3 regions of the Thiorhodovibrio litoralis genome follow, and region 2 is predicted to be linked to each of the others. Evidence: predicted binding sites of a transcription regulator. Region 2 holds the regulator's gene; each other region holds the start of a gene.
The links. The regulator FliA, encoded in region 2, starts transcription of late flagellar genes. The targets are predictions, from matches to a motif close to GCTAAAGTTNNNNNNNNNNCNGCCGATA.
Positions count from the first base shown of each region.

Region 1 (7,464 bases), 1.8 Mb from region 2:
GCTCTGGAGCGCAAGCCTTTGCGGCAAATTGCCTGGGGCCGCACCAGCCTGATGCTGATCGCGCTTAGCCTATTTCTGAGCGCCTGCGGACATGCGCCACGAACTCAAGAATCGGCGGACATCGCTGCCCCTAGCGCCAAGGTCAGCGATGGTGCGCAAGCGCAGCCGCAGGCGCAGGCGCGAGATATTGGCCCGGTACTGGCACGCCCGCAGGGCGACGGGTTATGGCCGTACGGTCAGCAAGGCGATACTCTTGCCGTGTTTCCACCTTTGCCTGCTGCCGAGCGTCTTGGCCGGGCAAGCGAGCATCGACCGGGTTCTGTTTACACCTATGTGCTCTACGGGCTCGGCGATGGGCGCAGGCCGCAGCAGACCCGCCCCTGGCGGCACACGGAGCTTGAGCTGCTGCGCCTGATCGACACCTATGTGATCGGGGCCCCGGAGGTCGCTAATCAGGATGCTGTCGCGGCGAGTCACGAATTTCTTGTCCCTGTTTATGCCGGGTTAGACCCGCTGCCGCTTGCCGAGCGCAGCGCACCCGACCTCGCCGATGGCGCGCGCGAAGCGCTGGCCGCGCGGCTCGATGCACGGCGCCAGGCCGCGCTGGCAAATCGCTTGAGATCGGCTTCCGGACCTTTTCTGGTTTCGCGCACCACTCCCGAACTCTTGCCCGGGAATGGCGAGGCGCCGCTGCTACTAACTGACCTCAGCAGCATCGGGCCGGAGAACCTCTATGCTGTGGTCGACGCCTATGACCGTCCGGTTTCGGCAGGCGTTGCCGGCACCAGCGCCGCATTGGAAGAGCTGCGCCAGCGGCTCGCGCGCATGGGCGCATCGCCGGGGCGCGGCAAAGATGACGCCTGGGTCCATTTGCTCGAATCTTCAGCCGGCGGTTCGCCACAGATGTCAAAGTCCATGCGCGGAAGCTGAGCGGACGCTTGTCTGCTTCGGGTGGTCCGGTCGTCGCTTGCGCCGCAACGCCGGATGCCTGAGCAGTCAACGCGTGGTTTATTACAACGGAGGATGCAATGTTTGGCCATCGCCTCGGCAGTCTGTTTCGGTTTCTGATAGGCACCCTGGTGCTGCAGGGTGCGACCGTGCTGGTCACCTATACCGCGCTGCAGACCGACATTGCGATGACCTGGCCGCTGTTCGTTGCAGTTGGCGCCAGCTCTGGGGTGTTGGTGACCCTATGGTTCGAGTCGATTGCCGGTAATGTCAGCGACAAGGTGCTGTCGCGCGCACAGCAGCGCCATTCGCGCGAGCGCGAGAAAATTCGTGTCGAGGCCGAGCGCCAGCGCGCCAAACTCACAGTCAAGCAGACCAAAATGAAGGGCAACGCCGGCATTAAGCTGCGCACCGGGATCGCTGTCGGCGGCATGGCGGGTGTTGGCGTTGCCATGATAGTGGCTCAGTTCATGACGGTCGGGCTCTTGACCATTGCGACTGCTGGCGGTGCGGCACTTGGCTACGGGGTGCGGGTGCGACAGGAACGCCGCCTGCGCAGCCGACTCGAAGATAATCAGAACCTGCTGCTGTCGGAACCGCAGGACGCGCTGCTGGCGCTGGAAGAGCAGCCCAGTAAGCGCTCGCGCCGCAAGAAACTGACCTGATCGATTGGTCTGATCGATTGTTTTGGTCGAGTGCTCTGGTCGACTGGCTGCCGCGTCTTGCAGCGGGCGCGAAAAGGCACCTTCCAGACTAAAGTATCTCAAGTCGGCGGATTCCCAGTCGTTACCCATGTCATGAATAAATGGCCGGTCTGGGCATGTCAGCCGCCGGCGGCTCTTTCGTGATGGCCGCTCCCAACGCAGACAAAGGTTGCGGGTTGGTCGCTAAATGATCGGCTAAAGCCGCGGAGTCGACAGTGTTTTCTTTCGATCCATCTGCCAGCTTGATGAACCCCCTGATGCAAGGCCAGGTCAACCCCGGCCGCGCTCGGGATTCCAGTGTTGAGGGTGCCCAAAGGCGCGACGAGGCCTATCGTGCGCAATCGGGCGGTCCCGCCGGGGCGGCCATGGCGAAGCTTCAGGAAAACCTGATGAACCGCCTGGTCGAGCAAATCCCCGGCGTTGAGGTCGCGGACCTACAAAAACGTGATCCGGCGGACTTCTCCCCGGAGGCCATTGCCGACCGGATCAGCTCCTTTGTGGGCAGAGGGTTGGAGAATGCGCGGACCCAGGGCCGCAGCGACAAGGAAGTGCAATCGCTGTTCGATAGCGCTGTGCGCGGCATGGAGCAGGGCCTGGCGGAAGCCAAGGATATCCTCTCGGGGCTGAAAATGCTCCAGGGCGGGGTGGCTGAGCAGGTTGACGAGACCGCCCAGCGCACGCGCGATGCCTTGGCGGAGCTTGACCCTAGCCGTCGGCGTGAGCAACTCGAGGTGAGTAGCGGAGGCAGCGCCGCGCTGTCCATGGCTGAGCGGTATTCGAGTGCGTCCTCGTTTGAGATGCAGGTGCGCACTCAGGATGGCGATCAGATCACCTTGAAATTTGGTCAGAGCAGCGAATTTTCTTCCAGCGCCGCCGCCTATGCGGATAGTAACGGCAATCGTGCTGCGGCCTTCTCGATGAGTCGCAGCGAGCAGGTCGGGTACTCCTTCAGCTTTGAGGGGGGGAACCTTAGCCAGGATGAAATGACCGCGATGAGCGATTTGGTGCGCGATGTGGGTCAGATGGCCGATGATTTCTTCGGCGGCGACATACAAAAGGCTTTTGATCAAGCCGGTGGCTTGAGCTTCGACGGTTCTCAGATTGCCGCCTTCGAGCTCAATATGAGCCAGTCGCAGCAATATACCGCGGCTAAAGCCTATCGCCAGACCCAGCAGATTGAGGCTCCGGCGGAAGAGCAGCGGCCCGGAATGCGCCTCGGCCAGTTGATGAACGAGATGCGTGATCGCTTCAGTCAGTCGGTGCTGGATTTCCTCGACAACCCAAACGAAGCCGGCACTGGCATCATGCGCGGACTGGTGGAGCAGGACACTCGCATGCGGGATGCGCCCGCTGAAAGCCAACAGCGGATGCAGGCAAATCTCAATGATCTGCTGAGCAACTTCTACCAGTCGCAGAACCAAGAGAAAACCGCGAATCCGGCTGATTCTGAGGCGACTTCGGCAGCTGCGGTTTAGCGACGCAAGTCCTCACCTCGCAGGCAGTAAAGCGCGGGGAGGGCTCCATCACATGGTCTTTTCTTCTTCGGCGGCACAGGGATGTGCCGTTTTCTTTTTCTGTTCTAATTCTGCTCTAAACGTCCCTGACCCGCATGGTCCAGACTCCCGACCAGCCCGCGGAATGTCCGTGTGATTCACACGGAAAAGCCGCTAGAGGCTGATCGGCTCGGGCTCAACTTGCCAGATGCGCTCGGCGTACTCCTGAATGGCGCGGTCTGATGAAAACTTGCCGATGCGCGCGACATTCAAAATCGACATGCGCGTCCAGCGTTCCTGCTCGCGATAGGCGTCGGCGACTTGCCGCTGGCAATCGACATAGGCGCGGAAGTCTGCCAGCACCATGAAGGGATCGTTGTAGATCAGGTTGTCCACCAGTGGTCGGAAGAGTGTGGCATCGCCATGCGAGAACAGGCCTGATCCGATCAGATCGACCAGCGATTTGATCTGCGCGTCGGTGCTGTAGATTTCATAGGGGTCATAGCCTGCGGCCTGACGTTGCTGGACTTGCTCCGCCGTCATGCCGAACAAGAAGAAATTCTCCTCTCCCACCTGCTCGCGGATCTCGACATTGGCGCCATCAAGGGTGCCAATGGTGAGGGCGCCGTTCATCGAGAATTTCATGTTGCCAGTGCCCGAGGCCTCCTTGCCGGCCAGGGAGATCTGCTCGGAAAGGTCCGCCGCCGGGTAAAGCCGTTGCCCGCGCTTGACGTTGAAGTCGGGCATGAAGATCACCCGCAGGGTGCCATTCACTGCCGGGTCATTGTTGATGACATCGCCGACCGCATTGATCAGCTTGATGATCAGCTTGGCCATGAAATAACCGGGTGCCGCTTTGCCGCCGAAAATAAAGGTGCGCGGCACGACATCGGTACCGCCCTCGTTTTTGATCTGCTCATAGAGCAGCAGGATGTGCAGCAGATTCAAATGCTGGCGCTTATATTCATGAATGCGCTTGGCCTGGATGTCGAACAGGCTGTTTGGGTTGGGCGCCACGCCGGTTTCCTGCCCCAGCCAGTTGGAGAGGTCCGTTTTGTTGGCTGTTTTGACATCGCGCCAGCGGGTTTGAATCGCACTGTCCTCGGCGTGTGGCTCGAGCGCGCTCAGGCACTCGAGATTGCGAACCCAACGATTATCGCCGCAGATCTCGGTGATCAGGTTGCTCAGGCGCGGATTGCTCAGCACCATGAAGCGCCGCGGGGTAACACCGTTGGTGATGTTATGGAAGCGTGCCGGGTGCATCTCATAGAAGTCCCGCATCACGGTGCTTTTGAGCAGTTCGCTGTGCAGCTCGGCGACGCCGTTGATGGCGCAACTCCCGACAGCGGCCAGGTGGGCCATGCGCACGCGACGGCCGTTGTTCTCGTCGATCAGCGACATGCGCCGCACGCGCTCGTCGTCCTCAAAGAACTTCAGCCGCACCTGATCGAGAAAATCCTGGTTGATCTGGTAAATGATCTCCATGTGCCGCGGTAGCAGTCGCTCGAACAGATCGATCGGCCAGGTCTCGAGTGCCTCAGGCAGCAAGGTGTGATTGGTGAAATGGCAGGCGTGGCGGGTGATCTCCCAGGCCTGTTTCCAGTCCATCAGATGCTCGTCGATGAGCAGGCGCATCAGCTCTGCAACCGCCAGGGACGGATGGGTGTCGTTGAGCTGGATGGCAAACTTTTTGTGAAAGTTCTCGAGCGTGTCGGCGTAGCCGAGCTCCAGGCGAATCATGTCGCGCAGGGAGCAGGAGACAAAAAAGAACTGCTGCTTCAGCCGAAGCTCCTTGCCGACTTCCGGGTCGTCGTTCGGGTAGAGCACCTTGGAGATGGTCTCGGCGCCGATTTTCTCGTGCACCGCGCCATAGTAATTGCCAGTGTTAAAGGCCTGGAAGTCGAAGGACTCAGGTGCTTCGCATTTCCACAGCCGCAGCAGGTTGACGTTATTGACACCATAGCCAGGGATGGGGGTGTCAAAGGCAACGCCGTTGACCATCAGCTCTGGTATCCAGCGCGTGCGGGTGATGCCGGAAGGATCAGTATGCTGCTCGGTATGGCCGCCGAAGCCGACGGGGAAGCAGATCTTGGGGCGGTGGATTTCCCAGGGGTTGCCGTTGCGCAGCCAGGTGTCACCCTTTTCGACCTGCCAGCCGTCGATGATCAGCTGATCAAAAATGCCGAACTCATAACGGATGCCATAGCCGATGGCCGGAATCTGCAAGGTGGCCATGGAATCCATGAAACAGGCCGCGAGACGCCCCAGCCCCCCATTGCCCAGGCCTGGTTCCTCTTCGGTCTCGAGCAGGGCGTCGAGGTCAAGGTCCAACTCCTCGCCCGCCTCGCGCGCGGCCTCGGTAATACCGAGTTTGACCATATTGAGCGCAAGCTGTGGGCCGATAAGGAATTCGGCTGACAGATAGGCGACGGTGCGTGAGTTCTTTTCCTTATATGTGCGGGCCGATTTGAGCCAGCGTTCGAGCATGCGGTCGCGAACCGTATAAGCCGCGGCCAGGAACAGATCATAGGGCGTGGCAACCTCGCGGAAGCGCCCCTGCACATAAAACAGATTGTCGCGGAAGGCTTGAACCAAGGTGTCCTTGGATAAACCCGTGCGGATGGGTTCCTGACCCTCGGCGGTGGTTCGAACGGATGCTTTGAGACTCATGGGATGCAGCCTGTGTGATGGTGCCGTAAAAAAATGCGCGTGGAGATCGGTGTTGCCCGATATCCAACGCGCATTCGCAGCCGGGGCCTGACGCGCAAGCTCAGATCAAAGAAGCCCAGATCAAAGAAGCTGAGCTCAAAACGGCCAGGTCCAGTTGTCGATCTCGGGCGTATCGATGCCGTACTTGTGTGCGTGATTGCGGCACTCGATCTGCTTGTCGCGCAACCGCTCGCGCACATGGGCACCTTTCACCTGCAATTCTGGCAGGCGGTTGATGGCATCGATGGCGAGCGTGAAGCGGTCGATCTCGTTGTTGATGGCGAGTTCCATCGGGGTGTTGATATTGCCCTTTTCCTTGTAGCCGCGCACATGAAAATTATGGTGATTGGTGCGGGCATAGGTCAGGCGATGGATCAGCCAGGGATAGCCGTGGAAGTTGAAGATCACATGGCGGTCCTTGGTGAAGAGCCCATCGAAGTCGCGATCCGACAGGCCATGCGGATGCTCGCGCTCGGGCAGCAGGCGCAGCAGGTCCACCACATTGATGAAGCGGGTTTTCAACTCCGGGAAGTTTTCCCGCAGCAGCGCAGTGGCGGCCAGTGCTTCCTTGGTGGGGATGTCGCCGCAGCCGACCATGACCAGATCGGGTTCCGCGCCCTCGTCATTGCTGGCCCAGTCCCAAATCCCCAGGCCCTTGGTGCAGTGGCGAATCGCCGCGTCCATGTCGAGAAACTGCAGGTGCTGCTGCTTGTCGGAGACAATAACGTTTACATAGTCACGGCTTTTCAGGCAGTGATTGGCGGTGGACAGCAGGGTGTTCACATCCGGGGGCAGATAGATGCGAATTACATCCGGGTCCTTGTTGACCACCACATCGAGAAAGCCCGGGTCCTGATGGGTAAAGCCATTGTGGTCCTGACGCCAGACGGTGGAGGTGATCAACAGATTGAGCGAGGAAATGGGCGCGCGCCAGGGAATGTCCTGGGTGATGGACAGCCATTTGGCATGCTGATTGAACATGGAGTCGATCACATGCACAAAGGCCTCGTAGGTTGAGAAGAACCCATGGCGGCCTGTCAGCAGATAGCCCTCCAGCCAGCCTTCGAGTGTGTGCTCGGAGAGCATTTCCATCACCCGGCCATCGGGGGACAGCTCGCCGCCGTCGTCATCCTCGGGCAGGTAGTCCTCCAGCCACAGCTTCTTGCTGACCTCATAGATGGCTTGGAGCTTGTTGGAGGTATTCTCATCCGGTCCGAAGACGCGGAAATTGGTCATGTTCTCGGCCATGATGTCGCGCAGGAAGACCCCAAGCGGATAGGTGTTGCCGGCGCGCTGCACCCCAGGTTTGGGCACATCCAGGCCATAGTTCTGGAAGTCCGGCATGCGCAGGCTGCGGCGCAGCAGGCCGCCGTTGGCATGGGGCGTGGCGCTCATGCGCAGGGTGCCGGTCGGGGCCAGTGCTTTTAGCTCGGGGATGAGCTTGCCTTCCTCATCGAACAACTCCTCGGGCTTGTAGCTGCGCAGCCAGGCTTCCAATTGCGCCAGGTGCTCCGGATTGCCGTGCATGCCGGACAGGGGCACCTGATGGGCGCGCCAGAAGCCTTCCACCTTGTGGCCGTCGACCTCTTTCGGCCCAGTCCAGCCCTTGG
Region 1 covers NZ_CP121473.1:2,130,812-2,138,275, forward strand. Annotated here, with positions in the region: gene Thiosp_RS09370 (hypothetical protein) at 19-930, shown strand; gene Thiosp_RS09375 (hypothetical protein) at 1,029-1,613, shown strand; gene Thiosp_RS09380 (DUF5610 domain-containing protein) at 1,868-3,127, shown strand; gene Thiosp_RS09385 (glycogen/starch/alpha-glucan phosphorylase) at 3,320-5,815, opposite strand; gene Thiosp_RS09390 (phosphoketolase family protein) at 5,951-7,464, opposite strand, start outside.
Region 1: Thiosp_RS09380 (DUF5610 domain-containing protein) is a predicted target of FliA. The motif match lies at 1,710-1,737, and genes of this name have one in related genera.

Region 2 (7,464 bases):
GGCTGTTCGCGCAGGTGCGCTCCGAGGTCGATTTGAAAACCTGGCTGGTGATTGCAGCGACTCATCAAGGACGGGTACTGCGGCAGGTGCTGCAAGCCTTCCAGGGCAGTGCGCCGAGTGCCCTGGTGCTGACTAAGGTGGACGAAGCCGAACAGCTTGGCGAAACGCTCTCGGTACTGCTCGAGCAACGCCTCGGGCTTGCTTTTTACAGCGACGGCCAGGGGCTGGGCGAGCATTTCCATACGATCGACACCCTCTATCTGACGCGACTGGCCCTGCGCGAAACGCCTCTGCGCGGGAGCACTTTCGCGCGCACTTCCTCCATCCGCGCGTCGGCGGAACGCACTGCGGGCGAGCGCGTGACAGCCCGCCCCTTGGGCTCGGCACCCATTGCTGATCGCCTTGGCCCGCAGGATCAGGGTATGATCCTCGAGTCGGTGGTTCCATTCAGGAAAAGCGCTCATGTCGGCCTATGACTCCGGGCTGAAAATCGTCGCCATCGCCAGCGGCAAGGGTGGCGTTGGCAAAACCAATGTTTCGGTTAATCTCGCCGTGGCACTGGCCAGGCTTGGTCGTCGCGTCATGCTGTTCGATGCCGACCTGGGCCTGGCGAATGCCGATTTGCTGCTTGGCCTGCGCCCCCAGCGCACGCTGCACGATCTGGTCAACGGCGAGGTGGAGGATCTGAAAGCCGTGCTGGTCGAAGGCCCCGAGGGCATCTTGCTGGTTCCCTCGGCCTCGGGTATCGCTTCCATGGCCAATCTCACCCCGACCGAGCATGCCGGGTTGATTCGCGCCTTCAGCTCCTACCGCGACCCGCTCGATGTGCTGATCGTCGATACCGCCGCCGGCGTGCAGGAGTCCGTCACCAGCTTCTGCAAAGCGGTGCAGGAGGTGCTGGTCGTTGTCTGTGACGAGCCGGCCTCCATGACAGACGCTTACGCACTAATGAAGGTGCTATACCAAGATCATGGGCTGCGCCGCTTCCGCTTGGTCTGTAACATGGTCGCCAGCGCCGAGGCGGCTCGGCGCTTGGCGCAAAAGCTCACAACCGTGCTGACGCAATATTTGCCCGAGGTGGTGGTGGATGTCTCCGCAGCCATTCCGCTCGATGAGCACTTGCGCCGGGCGGTGCAGAAGCGCGTGCCGGTGGTGAGCCTGTACCCGTCAAGCCCCTCCGGCCGCGCTTTTAGCGAGCTGGCACGGCGCGTCGACGGATGGAAAACAGCGCGCAGCGGCAGCGGCGGTCTCAGTTTCTTTGTCGAGCGCATGCTCGAGCGGGCCTGAGTGACTGGCGCAGTCTCTGTGTGGCGGCTACCCTTAACCCTGTGGCCTATTGTCAGACCATTTATCGGGCCACGAGCGACGGCCGATCGAGTCGATTACCCAGTTGCATATCAGGCCCGATGAATATCAGGCCAGTTGAATATCAGGGAGGCGTGATCTTGCATCCGTCATGACCGCGAAGCGACCCTTGCAGGGCTATCAGAGCGATGCGGACGCGCAGTCGCCAGAGCAGCTCGTGAGCGAGCACGTTGACCTGGTCCGCCGTATCGCGCATCACCTCATGGCGCGGCTGCCGGCGTCAGTTCAGGTCGACGACCTGATTCAATCGGGTATGATTGGCCTGATCGAAGCGGCGCGTCAATTCCAGGGCGGGCAGGGGGCCACCTTTGCCACCTATGCCGGAATTCGCATTCGCGGCGCCATGATCGACGAGTTGCGGCGGGCCGACTGGGCGCCGCGCTCGGTGCATCGCAACAGCCGGCGGATGGCCGTGGCCATTCAGAGCGTCGAGGCGCGCGAAGGACGCGCCGCGCGCGACCGCGAGATTGCCGCCGAGTTGGATGTCAGCCTGGATGAATTCCATGGCATGTTGCAGGACAATGCCGGTGTGCATTTGCTCGGGCTGGATGAGCTTTTCGGTCAGGATCGCGATCATGATCGTCTGCTGCCGGCTGATGGCTCGACCCCGGTCGATTCGCTAGAGCGCGATGCGTTTCGCGATGCGCTGGCTGAGGCCCTGGCCAGTCTGCCGGAGAAGGAGCGGCTGGTGCTGGCGCTCTATTACAATGAGGAATTGAATTTGCGCGAGATTGGTGCCGTCATGGGTATTACAGAATCCCGCGTGTGTCAGATACGCAGTCAGTCCGTCCACCGGCTCAGGGCTCGTCTGCAGGAGTGGGTCGGTGCCGGTGAATCGGACAAATAAGCCGATGCTGATCGGCTGACGGGGGTCTTACGATCTTCGTATTATCACTCATCGAGTTGGTTTGGAGCTGAAAGTGGATAAAGGCATGAAAATTCTCATCGTGGATGATTTCTCCACGATGCGTCGCATCATCAAGAATCTCCTGCGCGAGCTCGGATTCAACAACACCATGGAGGCCGACGATGGCAGTACCGCGTTGCCGATGCTCAAAAACGGCGACTTCGACTTCCTGGTGACCGATTGGAACATGCCGATCATGCAAGGCATTGAGTTGCTGAAGGCTATTCGCGCCGACGAGCGTCTCAAGACCTTGCCAGTGTTGATGGTCACCGCCGAGGCCAAGCGCGAGCAGATCATGGAGGCCGCGCAGTCAGGAGTTAACGGCTATATCGTCAAGCCCTTCACTGCGGAAACGCTCAGGGAAAAAATCGAAAAAATCTTTGAGCGTCTTCAAGGCTGAGACGGTTTCCAGGGGCAAGCTCTAGGCCGCCAACCCTCACGCCGCCAAACGGGCACCGCCAACCAGGTCAGCGCGGCACGGCAGGACTATGTCACAACAGCAAGAAGAATTAAACGAGCACCAGCTTGAGCTGGCGCGGCTGCTGATCGAACAACTCGAATCCGGCCAAACCGATGAAGCCGCGCTGACCATCCAGCGCTTGGGTGCCCCCTATGAGCGCGAGCTGTTCGAGGAACTCGGGCGCCTCACCCGCGAGCTCCACGAGGCCCTGCGCGGTTTTCGCGACGACTCCCGCCTGATCGAGCTTACGCAGTCGGAGTTTCCGGATGCCAAGGAGCGTCTGAACCACGTCATCACCATGACCGAACAAGCCACGCACCGCACCCTGAACGCGGTTGATGAAGGGCTGCCCATCGCCGAGGCGTTGCATGAAAAATCCGCACGCTTTGCCGAGAGCTGGACCAAGTTCCGCGGCCGCGAGCTGAGCGTGGAGCAGTTTCGCGACCTCACGCACGAACTCGATGACTTTCTGCACCATGCCACGGCGGAAACCAAGCGCATGGGTAGTCTGATGTCCGAGGTCATGATGGCGCAGGATTTCCAGGACCTGACCGGTCAGATCATCGCGCGCGTCATCAAACTGGTGCAAGAGGTTGAGGGCAACCTGGTTGGCCTGGTGCGCCTCTCCGGCGCGCGCCTGGAGCCCGACAAAATTCACCAGTCAGCGACGACTGCGGTCGCCGAGCCCGACGCGCTCGCGGCTCAGGGACCGGCCGTGCCTAACACCAAGGATGCAGAGGCTGAAGTCATGTCCAGCCAGGACGATGTCGATGCCCTGCTCTCGAGTCTCGGCTTCTGACGCCGCCTGACATCACAGACGCGCATGCGCTTCATCAGCAAGAGTAACGGTCATGGCCATCGACCCGAATGACGAAATTCTCCAGGATTTCCTTGTTGAAGCCGGCGAACTGCTCGAGGGACTAAACGAGCAGCTGATCGACCTTGAGCAGGAACCAGACAACCGGGAATTGCTCAACGCCGTTTTTCGCAGCTTCCACACCATCAAGGGGGGCGCCGGGTTCCTGAGCCTCGACTCCATGGTGGCAGTCTGCCATCGGGCCGAGGACATTTTCAACCTGCTGCGCAACGGCGAAAAGCGCATCGACGCTTTCCTGATGGACACCATCCTGCGCGTACTCGATGTGCTGAACGTCATGTTCAACGACATCAAGTCCGGCCAGGACCCGGACCCCGCTCCCGCCGCCTTGCTCGGGGACCTCGATAAGCTCGCCGTGCCCGGCGATTCCAGCCCGCCCGCGACTGCATCCACCCCAGCCGCCGAGCCGGCGGCCGAAGCACCTCCTGCTGCGAGCCCCGAGCCAGCTGAGCAGCCGACACCACCTCCGGTTGAACAGCCTGAGCCCAAACCAGAGCCGGCACAGGAAGCGGACGCCGGGGAGAGTCCGCTTGCCGCCGGCGGCGAGATGATGACCGAGGCGGAATATGATCATCTGCTCGATGCGATCAGCAGCGAGCATGCCAGTGCGCCACCGGCAGCACCAAAAGCACCCCCGGCAGCGCCGAAAGCCCCCCCACCACCAGCTGCGGGCGGGGGCGATACCATTACTGACGACGAATTTGAGGCGCTGCTCGATCAACTCCACGGTGCCGGCGGACCGCCCAAGCCCGTTGAGGCGCCGCCGCTCGTTGAGCCTGCTCCTGTTGATCCCGCCCTAGCCGAATTAGCTCCAGCCGAGCCTGATCCAGCCGAGCTGCCGGCAGTTGAAGCGCCGCCAGCTCAGCCAAGCGCCCAACCGGCGCCTCAGTCGGCCAGCAGTGCTACGCAACCTGCGCCCGCGCAGCCCAAGCCGGCGGAAGCAGCGGCTCCCCCAGCTCAGGCTGCCCAGCCGGCTGCGGCAAGCGCGGAGGCCAAGCCTGCCGCGGACGACAGCGCGGCACCCGCCAAGGCGGCTTCGCGCAACGCCGCCAACCCGCCCGCCGAGACCTCTGTGCGGGTCGATACGCATCGTCTTGATGAGATCATGAATCTGGTCGGTGAGCTGGTGCTGGTGCGTAACAGACTCAGCATGCTGCGCTCGCAGATGGGTGATGACGAGGTCTCCAAGGCCATCGGCTCGCTGGCGCTGGTGACGGCCGATCTGCAAACCGCGGTGATGAAAACCCGCATGCAGCCGGTGAAGAAGGTCTTCGGCCGCTTCCCGCGCGTGATCCGTGACCTGGCCCGCAACCTGGGCAAGGAAATCGACCTCGAGACCTTCGGCGAAGAGACCGATCTCGACAAGAATCTGGTCGAGGCGCTGGCCGACCCACTGGTCCATCTGGTGCGCAACGCCGTCGATCATGGCATTGAGTCGCCGGAGGATCGCGTGGCCAAGGGCAAGCCACGCAAAGGCAAGGTTGTGCTCGGGGCGGCCCAGGAGGGCGATCATATCGCGCTCATCATCGAGGACGACGGCCGCGGCATGGATGCCAACGTGCTGCGCGCGAAAGCCGTCGAAAAAGGCCTGCTCGACCCGATGATGGCCGAGCGCATGCCCGACCGCGAAGCGTTCAACCTGATCTTCATGGCCGGTTTCTCCACCAAGGAGCAAATCTCTGACGTCTCCGGCCGCGGCGTTGGGATGGATGTCGTCAAGACCCGCATCGCCCAGCTCAACGGCACCGTTGAGATCGATTCCGAGTTGGGTCGTGGTACCAGCCTGCAGGTGCGTTTGCCGCTCACGCTGGCAATTCTACCTGCACTCATGGTGATCCTCGACGGGCGCCGCTTTGCCATCCCGCTCGCGTCGGTCTCGGAGATTCTCGACCTGGACCTGACCAAGAGCCATTTCGTCGACGACCAGGAGACTATAATGGTGCGCAAGCACGCCCTGCCGCTTGTCTATGTCGGGCGCTGGGTGCGCCCGGATGCGCAGATCACGGCGAGCGCGGAAGCGCATGTCGTGGTGGTTCACGTTGGTCAGCGCAAGGTCGGACTGGTCGTGGACGGCCTGGTCGGGCAGGAGGAAGTTGTCATCAAACCGCTGGGGCTGGGCTTGAGCGGCGTACCGGGGCTTGCTGGTGCCACCATCACCGGCGATGGCGGCATTGCTCTGATTCTGGATATTCCCGAGCTCATGCGCACCATGGGCAAGGGCGGACTTACCAGCCGCGGCGCGCACAGCCGGGCAGTCGTAGCGGAGATTTAATTCATGTCGTGTCGCGTTGTCGTGGTTGACGATTCCGGCTTTTTTCGCCGACGCATTGCCGAGATTCTCAATGCTGATGTAGGCATTGAAGTCGTGGGGATGGCAGCAAACGGGCAAGAGGCGATCAAGGTCGTCAAGGAAGTAAAGCCAGATGTGGTCACCATGGACATCGAGATGCCGGTGATGGACGGCATCACGGCGGTGCGCCACATCATGAAGGACAATCCGTGCCCGATTCTCATGTTCTCGACCCTGACCACTGATGGGGCGCAAGCGACGCTGGACGCGCTTGATGCCGGGGCCATGGACTTTATGCCCAAGCGCTTCAACGAGATGGCCGGCGACGAGGATAGCGCCAAGGCGCTGCTGCGCCGGCGCGTGCGCACCCTGGCGCGAAGTCGCGTGCGTCCGTCCGCCGCTGCCACCGCGAGACCGCCGGCAGGTACTCCAACCACGCCCAGCCCAGCGACGAGCGCCACCACCGCCGGTGCGCGTCCGGCGCCACAAGGGACCAAGGCGGCGGACATCAATCCCGGCACGCTCAAATCGGCCCGCGCGGTGTTGATCGGAACCTCCACCGGCGGACCGGTCGCCTTGCAGGAAGTGCTCAAGCACCTGCCCAAAAGCTTTCCGCTGCCGATCGTACTCATTCAGCACATGCCGGCCAGCTTCACGCCGGCCTTTGCCGAGCGCTTGAATAAGCTGTGCCAGATCGAGGTGCGCGAAGCAGCCAACGGCGACATGCTCAAACCTGGCTTGGCGTTACTCGCGCCGGGCGGTATGCAGATGGTGCTCGAAGGTGGCTCTGCCCCGCGCATCAAGATCACCGACAGCCCGCCTGGCACCATCTACAAGCCGAGCGTCGATATCAGCTTTCAGTCGGCCGTGGGAGTGCTGCGCGGCCAGGTGCTTGCGGTTGTGCTGACCGGCATGGGCGCAGACGGGCGCGAAGGTACGCGAGCGCTGAAGGCCCTGGGGGCAAAAGTCTGGGCGCAGGATGCGGCTTCATCCGTGGTGTATGGCATGCCTGCGGCAGTTGTGGATGCGGGTCTGGCCGACAATATTCTGGCACTTGCGGAGGTGGGACCAGCGCTGGTCAAGGGGTTCTGCTGAGGCTGGCAACATGGATGCGCTGAGCATCATCGGCCTGGCACTTGGACTGTTCGCGGTAATCGGCGGCTCCGTCGCCAAGGGTAGCGGCCTGGCCGCGCTGTGGAATCTGGCGGCTTTTATGATCGTCGTGCTGGGCACCCTGGCGGCGACCCTGGTCAACTCGCGCCCGGTCGCCTTTTTTCATGCCATGCGGATTTTCCCCTGGGTCTTCCGGCCGCCGGAGCTGGATGCCGAGCGGATGTTCAAGCGCATCGTCAGCTGGTCGCACCTCTCGCGCAAGGATGGCCTGCTGGCACTCGAGCCGGCGGTGGAGAAAGAAGCCGATCCTTTCGTGCGCAAGGCGCTGGGATTGCTGGTGGACGGGACCGATCCGCAAGCATTGCGCGAGGTGCTGGAATCGGACCTGCAGCATGCGGAATCCTTCGACATCCAGGCCGCGCGGGTGTTTGAGAGCATGGGTATCTACTCGC
Region 2 covers NZ_CP121473.1:342,851-350,314, reverse strand. Annotated here, with positions in the region: gene flhF (flagellar biosynthesis protein FlhF) at 1-476, shown strand, start outside; gene Thiosp_RS01650 (MinD/ParA family protein) at 463-1,287, shown strand; gene Thiosp_RS01645 (RNA polymerase sigma factor FliA) at 1,457-2,212, shown strand; gene cheY (chemotaxis response regulator CheY) at 2,286-2,672, shown strand; gene Thiosp_RS01635 (protein phosphatase CheZ) at 2,761-3,531, shown strand; gene Thiosp_RS01630 (chemotaxis protein CheA) at 3,584-5,881, shown strand; gene Thiosp_RS01625 (protein-glutamate methylesterase/protein-glutamine glutaminase) at 5,885-6,994, shown strand; gene Thiosp_RS01620 (flagellar motor protein) at 7,005-7,464, shown strand, end outside.

Region 3 (7,464 bases), 2.2 Mb from region 2:
AGCAGCAATAACAAGCTTGGGCGGGGGTGCATCGCTCATTCTCCAGCGCGGAAAACCCGAAAACATTTAAGGTTACACGACCGGGGCGAGTTCCTCCAGCGCGCGGCTAAAGGAGCCAAGGCCCGAGTCGGACAGCAGCGCGTGCGCCTTGGCGCCCGGGCACGCTTGGCATTTGGTTCCCCATATCAACTACGCCGCTGTCGAGCCAGCAACCAGCCAATGGACGAGCTATCCGCGATTCGCACGGCCGATCGGCGCGCTCCGTTCGCCTCGGTGCGGCTGACTGGGTATCATTGCCGGCAACATCCCAGCGATCCCCAGCAATATTTACCGATCCAATAAGCGGCAGCCGGAGAATCTTCATGCCCCAACAGCCATTTCGACTTGTCACCCGCAGCGATTTCGACGGTCTGGTCTGCGCGGTCTTGCTCAAGCATCTGAACTTGATCGACGACATCAAGTTCGTCCATCCCAAGGACATGCAGGACGGCAAGATCGAGATCACCGACCAGGACATCACCACCAACCTGCCCTACGTCGAGGGCGTGAATCTCGCGTTCGACCATCACCTGTCCGAGACGCTACGCAATGAGAAGCGCGAGAATCACATCATCGACCCGGACGCACCCTCAGCCGCGCGCGTGGTGTGGCGCCATTATGGCGGGCATGACGCCTTTCCGCGCGAATGGGACGAGATGATGGCGGCGGTGGACAAGGGCGACGCGGCCAAGTTCGACCAGGAGGAGGTGCTGAATCCCACCGGTTGGGTGCTGCTGAATTTCCTGATGGACGCGCGCACCGGGCTCGGGCGCTTCCGGGAGTTCCGCATTTCCAACTACGCGCTGATGATGGACCTGATCGACTACTGCAAGAACCACGGCATCGACGACATCCTGAAGCTGCCGGACGTGAAGGAGCGGGTCGATCTTTACTTCGAGCAGGAGCCGAAATTCAAGGAGCAGATTCAGCGCTGCGCCAGCGTCCACGGCAATCTGGTGGTGCTCGACCTGCGCGGCGAGGAAACCATCTGGGCCGGCAATCGGTTCATGATTTACGCGCTCTACCCTCAGTGCAACATCTCGATTCACGTGATGTGGGGTCTCAAACAGCAGAACACCGTGATGGCTACCGGCAAGTCGATCTTCGACCGCGGCTCCAAGACCAATGTCGGGGAGCTGATGCTGGAACACGGCGGCGGCGGCCATCAGGCTGCGGGAACCTGTCAGATCGACAACGACCGCGCGGAAGCGGTCTTGCAGGAGCTGATCGCTCGCATCAACGCCGACGGCTGAGCATCGCTGCGCGGGCGGGGATCACCACCCGCACCCGCCCCCGCTCATGACGGGCGAAAACCGAAACCGCGCTGCAAGCGCGATAAACTTCAGGTTTTGAAGCGCTCGACCAGGGCCTCGAGCTCCGCGGCCAAGGTCGTCAACTGCTCGGAGGCGGCCTTGGTCTCGGCGGCGGATCGAGCGTTGCCCTCAGCCGCATCCGAGATTCTAGTCACATTGCGGTTCATCTCCTCGGCCACGGCGCTTTGCTCTTCGGCTGAGCTGGCAAGCTGCAGATTGACGTCATTGATGGTGGTGGCCGAGCTGGTGATGGCCTCGAGTGAGTGATTGGCCTCGGCCGAGCTCTCCAGACTCGAGTGGGCATGGCGTTGGCTTTCCTGCATCACCCTGACCGCACGGGTGCTTGCCTGTTGCAGGCGCTCGATCATGGTCTGGATTTCCTCGGTGGACGTCTGGGTGCGCGTTGCCAGCGAGCGCACCTCGTCGGCCACAACCGCAAAGCCGCGTCCGGCCTCACCGGCACGCGCGGCCTCGATCGCCGCATTAAGCGCAAGCAGGTTGGTCTGCTCGGCAATGGCGCGAATCACATCGAGCACGCTGCCGATCTGCTGGCTATCTTTGCCAAGCTCCGCAATCACGTCGGCCGCCCGCTGCACCTCAGCGGCGAGCTGCTCGATCTTGTGCATCGCTCCCGAGACCACCTGAGTCCCATTATCCGCAGCCGTTTTGGCCTCGCCGGTTGCCTGAGCACCTTCCTGCGCGCCGCGAGCAACCTCCTGCGCGGTGGCGCTCATCTCGTTCATTGCCGTGGCAAGCTGGTCAACCTCGTTGCGCTGGCGACTCACGCCCTCGTTGGTGCGCTCGGTGATGCTGGCCAGATCCGCCGCGGAACCGGCAAGCTGCCGGGTCGCCTCCAGCACTCGGGCGATCAGCTCGCGGAAATTATCCATCATCGCATTGAAGGCGGCCGAGGCCCGGCCGATTTCATCCTGACCGCGCACCTGCAGCCGCCTAGTCAGATCGCCATCGCCCTCGGCAATGCCCTGGAGCCCCTCGGTCATTTGGTGCAGCGGCTTGGTGACAAAGTATTTGACAAAGAAATACATCATCAGCAGCACCGGTACACTTAGCGCCATGGCGACCCCGAAAATCTCAAGCCGGAAGCGATTGACGTGGCGATTGACATCCTCCAGGCTGATTTCGAGCGACACCGCCCCGAGCACCGACCCCGCCGGCGCCACCGTATGGCACATGGTGCAATTCTTGCCGAGATAATCCTTGCTGCTGACCACCGGCATGACCTTGCGCAATCGGTTGCCGTCCTCTGACAGCTCCCCGAAGGGCTCGCCCGTCTCCAGCACCCGGCGCTCGATGCGATCGCGCGGTCGCTCGGCCTCAGTCCCTGGGCCGTATTGGCTGGCGACATTCTCCCCCCTGAGCACGCGCAGATCGGTTAAGTTACGCAGCTCGATGATCTGGTCAAGGAATTCGGCGCGCTGGTGGATCATGCCGGTGATCATCAGGGTGGTCAGACCAGCCATGGTGATCTCGTGCAGGGTCTCGGAAAAGGCTTCTGCTTCCTGAATGGCGGTCGCGCGCTGCTCATGCGAGGCCCAGAAAATCATTCCCGTCCAAGCCGGCAGGAGAATCAGCCACAACGCGGCAATCAGCCGCAGCCAGATGGGAAGATCGTGAATCTTGCGCATAGATGAAAGTGTCCCCTGTGGTAGCGCAAGGGCGCGACTCCCCCATGCGCTAGACATTGCATTGGTACTAAAGTTGACAGACGCGCGTCGAACATTCAAGCGCGGACAACAATTTCCGCAAACCTTCTCGAAAGTCTAGCGAAACTTTGAGCGGAGGAAAGTGACCTACTTCCCCCAATTGCAGAATCGTTTGCGTGGAGGGACGCTGCGCACCCGTCGCCATCGGGGCTGGAGGCGCGCCCGACCGCGGCGGTCGGGCGCTTTCGGGGACTGCCCTGTTGCGGGCAAGATGGAGAGAGGTCAGGCTGCAGCAGCGAGCGGTGTCTGCCAACTGGCGTCAGCATCGCCTGCGGGTAGACGCTGGGTCACAGCTCCCTGCTCATCGATGCGGAACAGATGCAACCAGCCGTTGTCGAGCATCTGCCGCACCAGATCATGGCGGTCGATGATGGCGTCGATGGGCTCCTGCGGGGCTTCGAGCACCACCGACAGGCGCACTGGCTCGTGTACCCAGCGCTTGCCATCATGCAGCGACTGCATGGGCAGGCCGACGCGCAAGTCGCCAGTGTTGCCTTCCAGCACGCCGATGGCGCCGCCGACGACATTGTGCAGCACCTTGTTGCCACTGCCGAAGCGCCGGTTGTCGGTGGTGGAGCCGTAATACTGCAGGTTGATCCAGCCGGCCACCACCATGGGCGCGGTCATAATCAGCTCCAGCACCGCGAAGCCTTCATCGGCCTGCCAGTCGTAGTCGTGCAGAAAGGTCCGTCCGCCAAGATCGATCCCACGGCTGCGCTCGCGCGGCGCGGCGATGAAGGCCGCGCAGCCGGCCAGTGCCCACTCAGGGCGCACCTGCGACCAGTCGCGGCTGCGATGGCGGATATTGGCCGTGATTGCCCGGCGCGAGCGCCCATCGAGCCCCAGCAAGGCGGACCGCTGCAGCCGCGTCAGCTCGCCGGCCTGCGCCAGCCAGCTCTGCAACTCGGCGAGTTCCTCGGCATATTCGCCCGGCAAGATATGCGTATCGAATAGCCGAATATCGTCGACGCAGGTATCGTGCAGCGCGGCCAGGAACCAGGTATCGGCCGGGATAAAAATCCCCCGCTCCGCCAGCCCAGCACGCACTTGGGCATCGTTGAGCAGTGCCGCGCCGACGCGGGCACTGACCTCACCGCTCAAGCCGCCGCAGGCACCGCAGTCAAGCCCGGCGGCATGCGGGTTGTTGACCACCGTGCTGCCGTGGCCGACCAGCAGGACCAGACGCGCGAAGCCGGTCGTCAACGACATGCCACGCAGCATGTTCTCGGCCAGACCGATGCGGTCTTCCTCCGGAATGCCGCCGATTGCCATAGCCTGCTCGCCCTGACCATGTGTACAGCCATCCTGGGAACCCTCATCATGGGCTTGGTCACCAGCAATGGGGTGGTCATGCAACTGGTGGTCATGCCCCCGGTGCTCGTGCAACTGGTGGTCATGGCCGGCGCAGGCGCTATGCGGCGACGCGTTCAGCGTCGGCCCAACCTGCCGGGTCTGCTCCGCGTCCAGGCGCAGGTCATCGGGTGCCGGCACCGGTCGACCAAAGCCGAAGCTGTCGGCGAGGATCTTGGGCGTGTAGAGCAACAGGCCGGCGGCCTCGACGAACGAGAAGCACGACGATGCCCCCATTTTGAACGCCTTCCAGGTCTTGGTGAGACCGTTTCGCCGCCGTTGGGTCGCGAGCGCATGAACAGCGTCATCGTCATCGCTGCCCTGCAGAGTGGAGCAAACCCGGTACTTGGGGCTTAGCAGCACCGGCAGATGCGAGCGCGGAGCGACCGCGCCGAGCGGGACATGCTCGAGCGGCAGCCCGAAGAATCCAGCGAACCCGAGCGTCTGGCCCTGCGGGCAGATGGTCTCGAGCGCGCGGCGGATGACCTCGGAGCGCACGTCGATGCAGAAGGCGGCCTGCACGGCTGGTCGCGCCGCTGCTGTTCCATCGACGGCCTGCTTGTTGTCGGCTAAAGCGGCGAGCAGCCGGCGTTGATAGCCAATCTCGAAGGCTGTGAGCAGCATATGGTCGACAGCGCGCTCGGCCTCGCCGTGCGGATCGCAACCAGAGGCCTGTTCCCCGGCATCCGCTTGTGCCTCGCAGCGGAGCTGTTCGCAGACATTTCCCCAGCGCGCGAGCAGCTTGGGCCCGGCCTTGTGCTCAAATACCAGCATGTCCCAGGCGAGGCGAATGGCCAGCAGTTCGACGATGCTGTCGTCTTGCTCACCGCCCAGTTCGGCCTCCCAGCGCAGCAGGCGGGTCCATGCGGCCCAGCCGCCGATATCGAGCAGAGCCGCGTGCATGTAGTCGAGCTGCGCCTGCCGCGGCAATCCCAGTCGACGCAGCGCTGCGGCGATACATACCCAGGGTGATTCCGGCAGCGCCTTGACACGCGCGCGGATGCCAGGCTGGCCCATCATGGCAGCACTGTAGTCGAGCGCGGCAAAGCTGCGCCAGGCGGCATAGAGCGACTGATCGGTCCAGGGTCGCTTCCAGGTCGCCTGCCCCATGTCGTAGAAGGCGGCGCAATGGTGACTGATGCGCTCCACCACAAAGCTCGACCAGTCATCGGCATCCTGCTCGTCGAGCATGGCGGTCAGCAGCGGCACCTGCGGCGTGGGCGTGGGTTCTTCCGTGGCCGCCTCGCGCAGCTTTGCCGGGCTCAGCTCACTGCCACAGTGGCGCGCCGCTGCCTGCAAATCGGCATCGATGATCCTTCCTGCGTCGATTTGCTCGCGGTAATACGCCCGCGGCATGTACATGCGCGACCCGCTGATGCGGCGCAGTGTCGCAGCCGCCTGCTGAAAGCGCTGATCGACCAATCCGTGGAAGGGGTTGACCGCGACGAAGCGGTCCAACGGCCACACTGGCGCGATGCGGTTACAGGCGGTCTGGATGCGTTGTTTCAGGGAATCGTCCATCATTTGCTGGGACGCCAGTTTCGGATCATCAAAGCGGACATCGTTCATCTTCATGAGTTTCCTCCTCCGCATGCGGTTAACCCAGGCTGGCACTGGCAGAGCGTTTGGGCGCGGGCCAGAGCCGGGTGATCAGACGTGTAACCAGAATGTCGACATAGAGCCCGTTGTAGAGATGGACCTGAATGGCCTGTCGCAGCGGCCCCTGCAGATGGGTAAACAGATGCTGAAGCAGCAGCAGCCCGACGAACACAACGACCACCCCTGCGCCGAACGCAATCTCGAACGCGGCACTGGCCGGTTGCGCGGGCACAACACTGCCAGCAATGGCATGCTCGAACGCCGTGTGCAGTCCGAAATAGGCCAGACAGACAAAGCCGACAATGGCAGTGGCGCGAATCAATAACTTGGCGTTGTCTTCCAGCACCAGGGCCTGTAACAGCAATTGCGTGGTTGCGATGGCCACCACGGCGCCGGTGACGATCAACGCCGGCTGCTCGCGCGGATCGATGCCGAACAGGAATCCGGCGATCAGCGTCATCAACAGCGCACTCTGAAAGGCCACCAGCCAATGCCAACCCTGGGGAGCACCATGCCCGAACGGCAGAACAGGCGCGCGAAAGCCGTCGACACCGCTGCCCGAGGCCAGAAAGGCATGCGCCTTGTAGAGCGAGTGCGCCACCAGATGCAGCAGCGCCAAGCTATAGAGACCCAAACCGGCCTCAAGCAGCATGAAGCCCATCTGCGCCGAGGTCGACCAGGCCAGGGACACCTTGATGCTGGTCTGGGTCAGCATCACCAGGGAGGCGATCGCCAGGGTTACCAGCCCGACCACGGCCAGGGTGTCCAGCGCCGGGCCAGAGAGCGACATCACCGGGCTCATGCGGATGATGAGAACGGCCCCAGCATTGACGATACCGGCATGCAGCAGCGCCGAGACCGGCGTGGGCGCTTCCATGAGCTGCAGAATCCAGCCATGGAACGGGAACTGTGCGCATTTCAGCACTGCCGCCAGCACGATCAACCAGGCTGCGGTCTGCAGGGTGCCCGGCAGTGGCCCGGTTTGACCGGCCAGGGCGGCGTAGACTCCGGGGAATTCCATGGTGTGCAAGGTCGCGCCGATCAGCAGACTGGCGACGAACAGGCTCACATCCCCAATGCGGCTGAAGACAAACTTCTTATGCGCGGCCAGCACCGCCGCCGGACGCTCCGGATAAAACACCAGCAACCGATGCAGACACAGGCTGGTCGCCATCCAGGCGAGCGAGAACATCAGCAGATTGCTCGCCACCAGCACCGTGAGGATGGCAGCCAGCGTCAGCATCAGCCACTTGTGAAAGTATCCCTCGCGCGCATCCCCCGCCATGTAATTGCGCGAATAGGTCGAGACCACCGCCCCGACCAGGGACACCAGCGCGAGCATAATGACGGTGACGGCATCGACATAGACGCCGAGGGTAAAATTACCGATGTTGAAGGGCAAGGGAATCGAGAGCAAGGTCAGCGTCTGGGCCGACCCA
Region 3 covers NZ_CP121473.1:2,505,983-2,513,446, reverse strand. Annotated here, with positions in the region: gene Thiosp_RS11180 (exopolyphosphatase) at 363-1,292, shown strand; gene Thiosp_RS11175 (methyl-accepting chemotaxis protein) at 1,382-2,998, opposite strand; gene Thiosp_RS11170 (YbcC family protein) at 3,299-6,001, opposite strand; gene Thiosp_RS11165 (NADH-quinone oxidoreductase subunit L) at 6,024-7,464, opposite strand, start outside.
Region 3: Thiosp_RS11175 (methyl-accepting chemotaxis protein) is a predicted target of FliA. The motif match lies at 3,111-3,138, and genes of this name have one in related genera.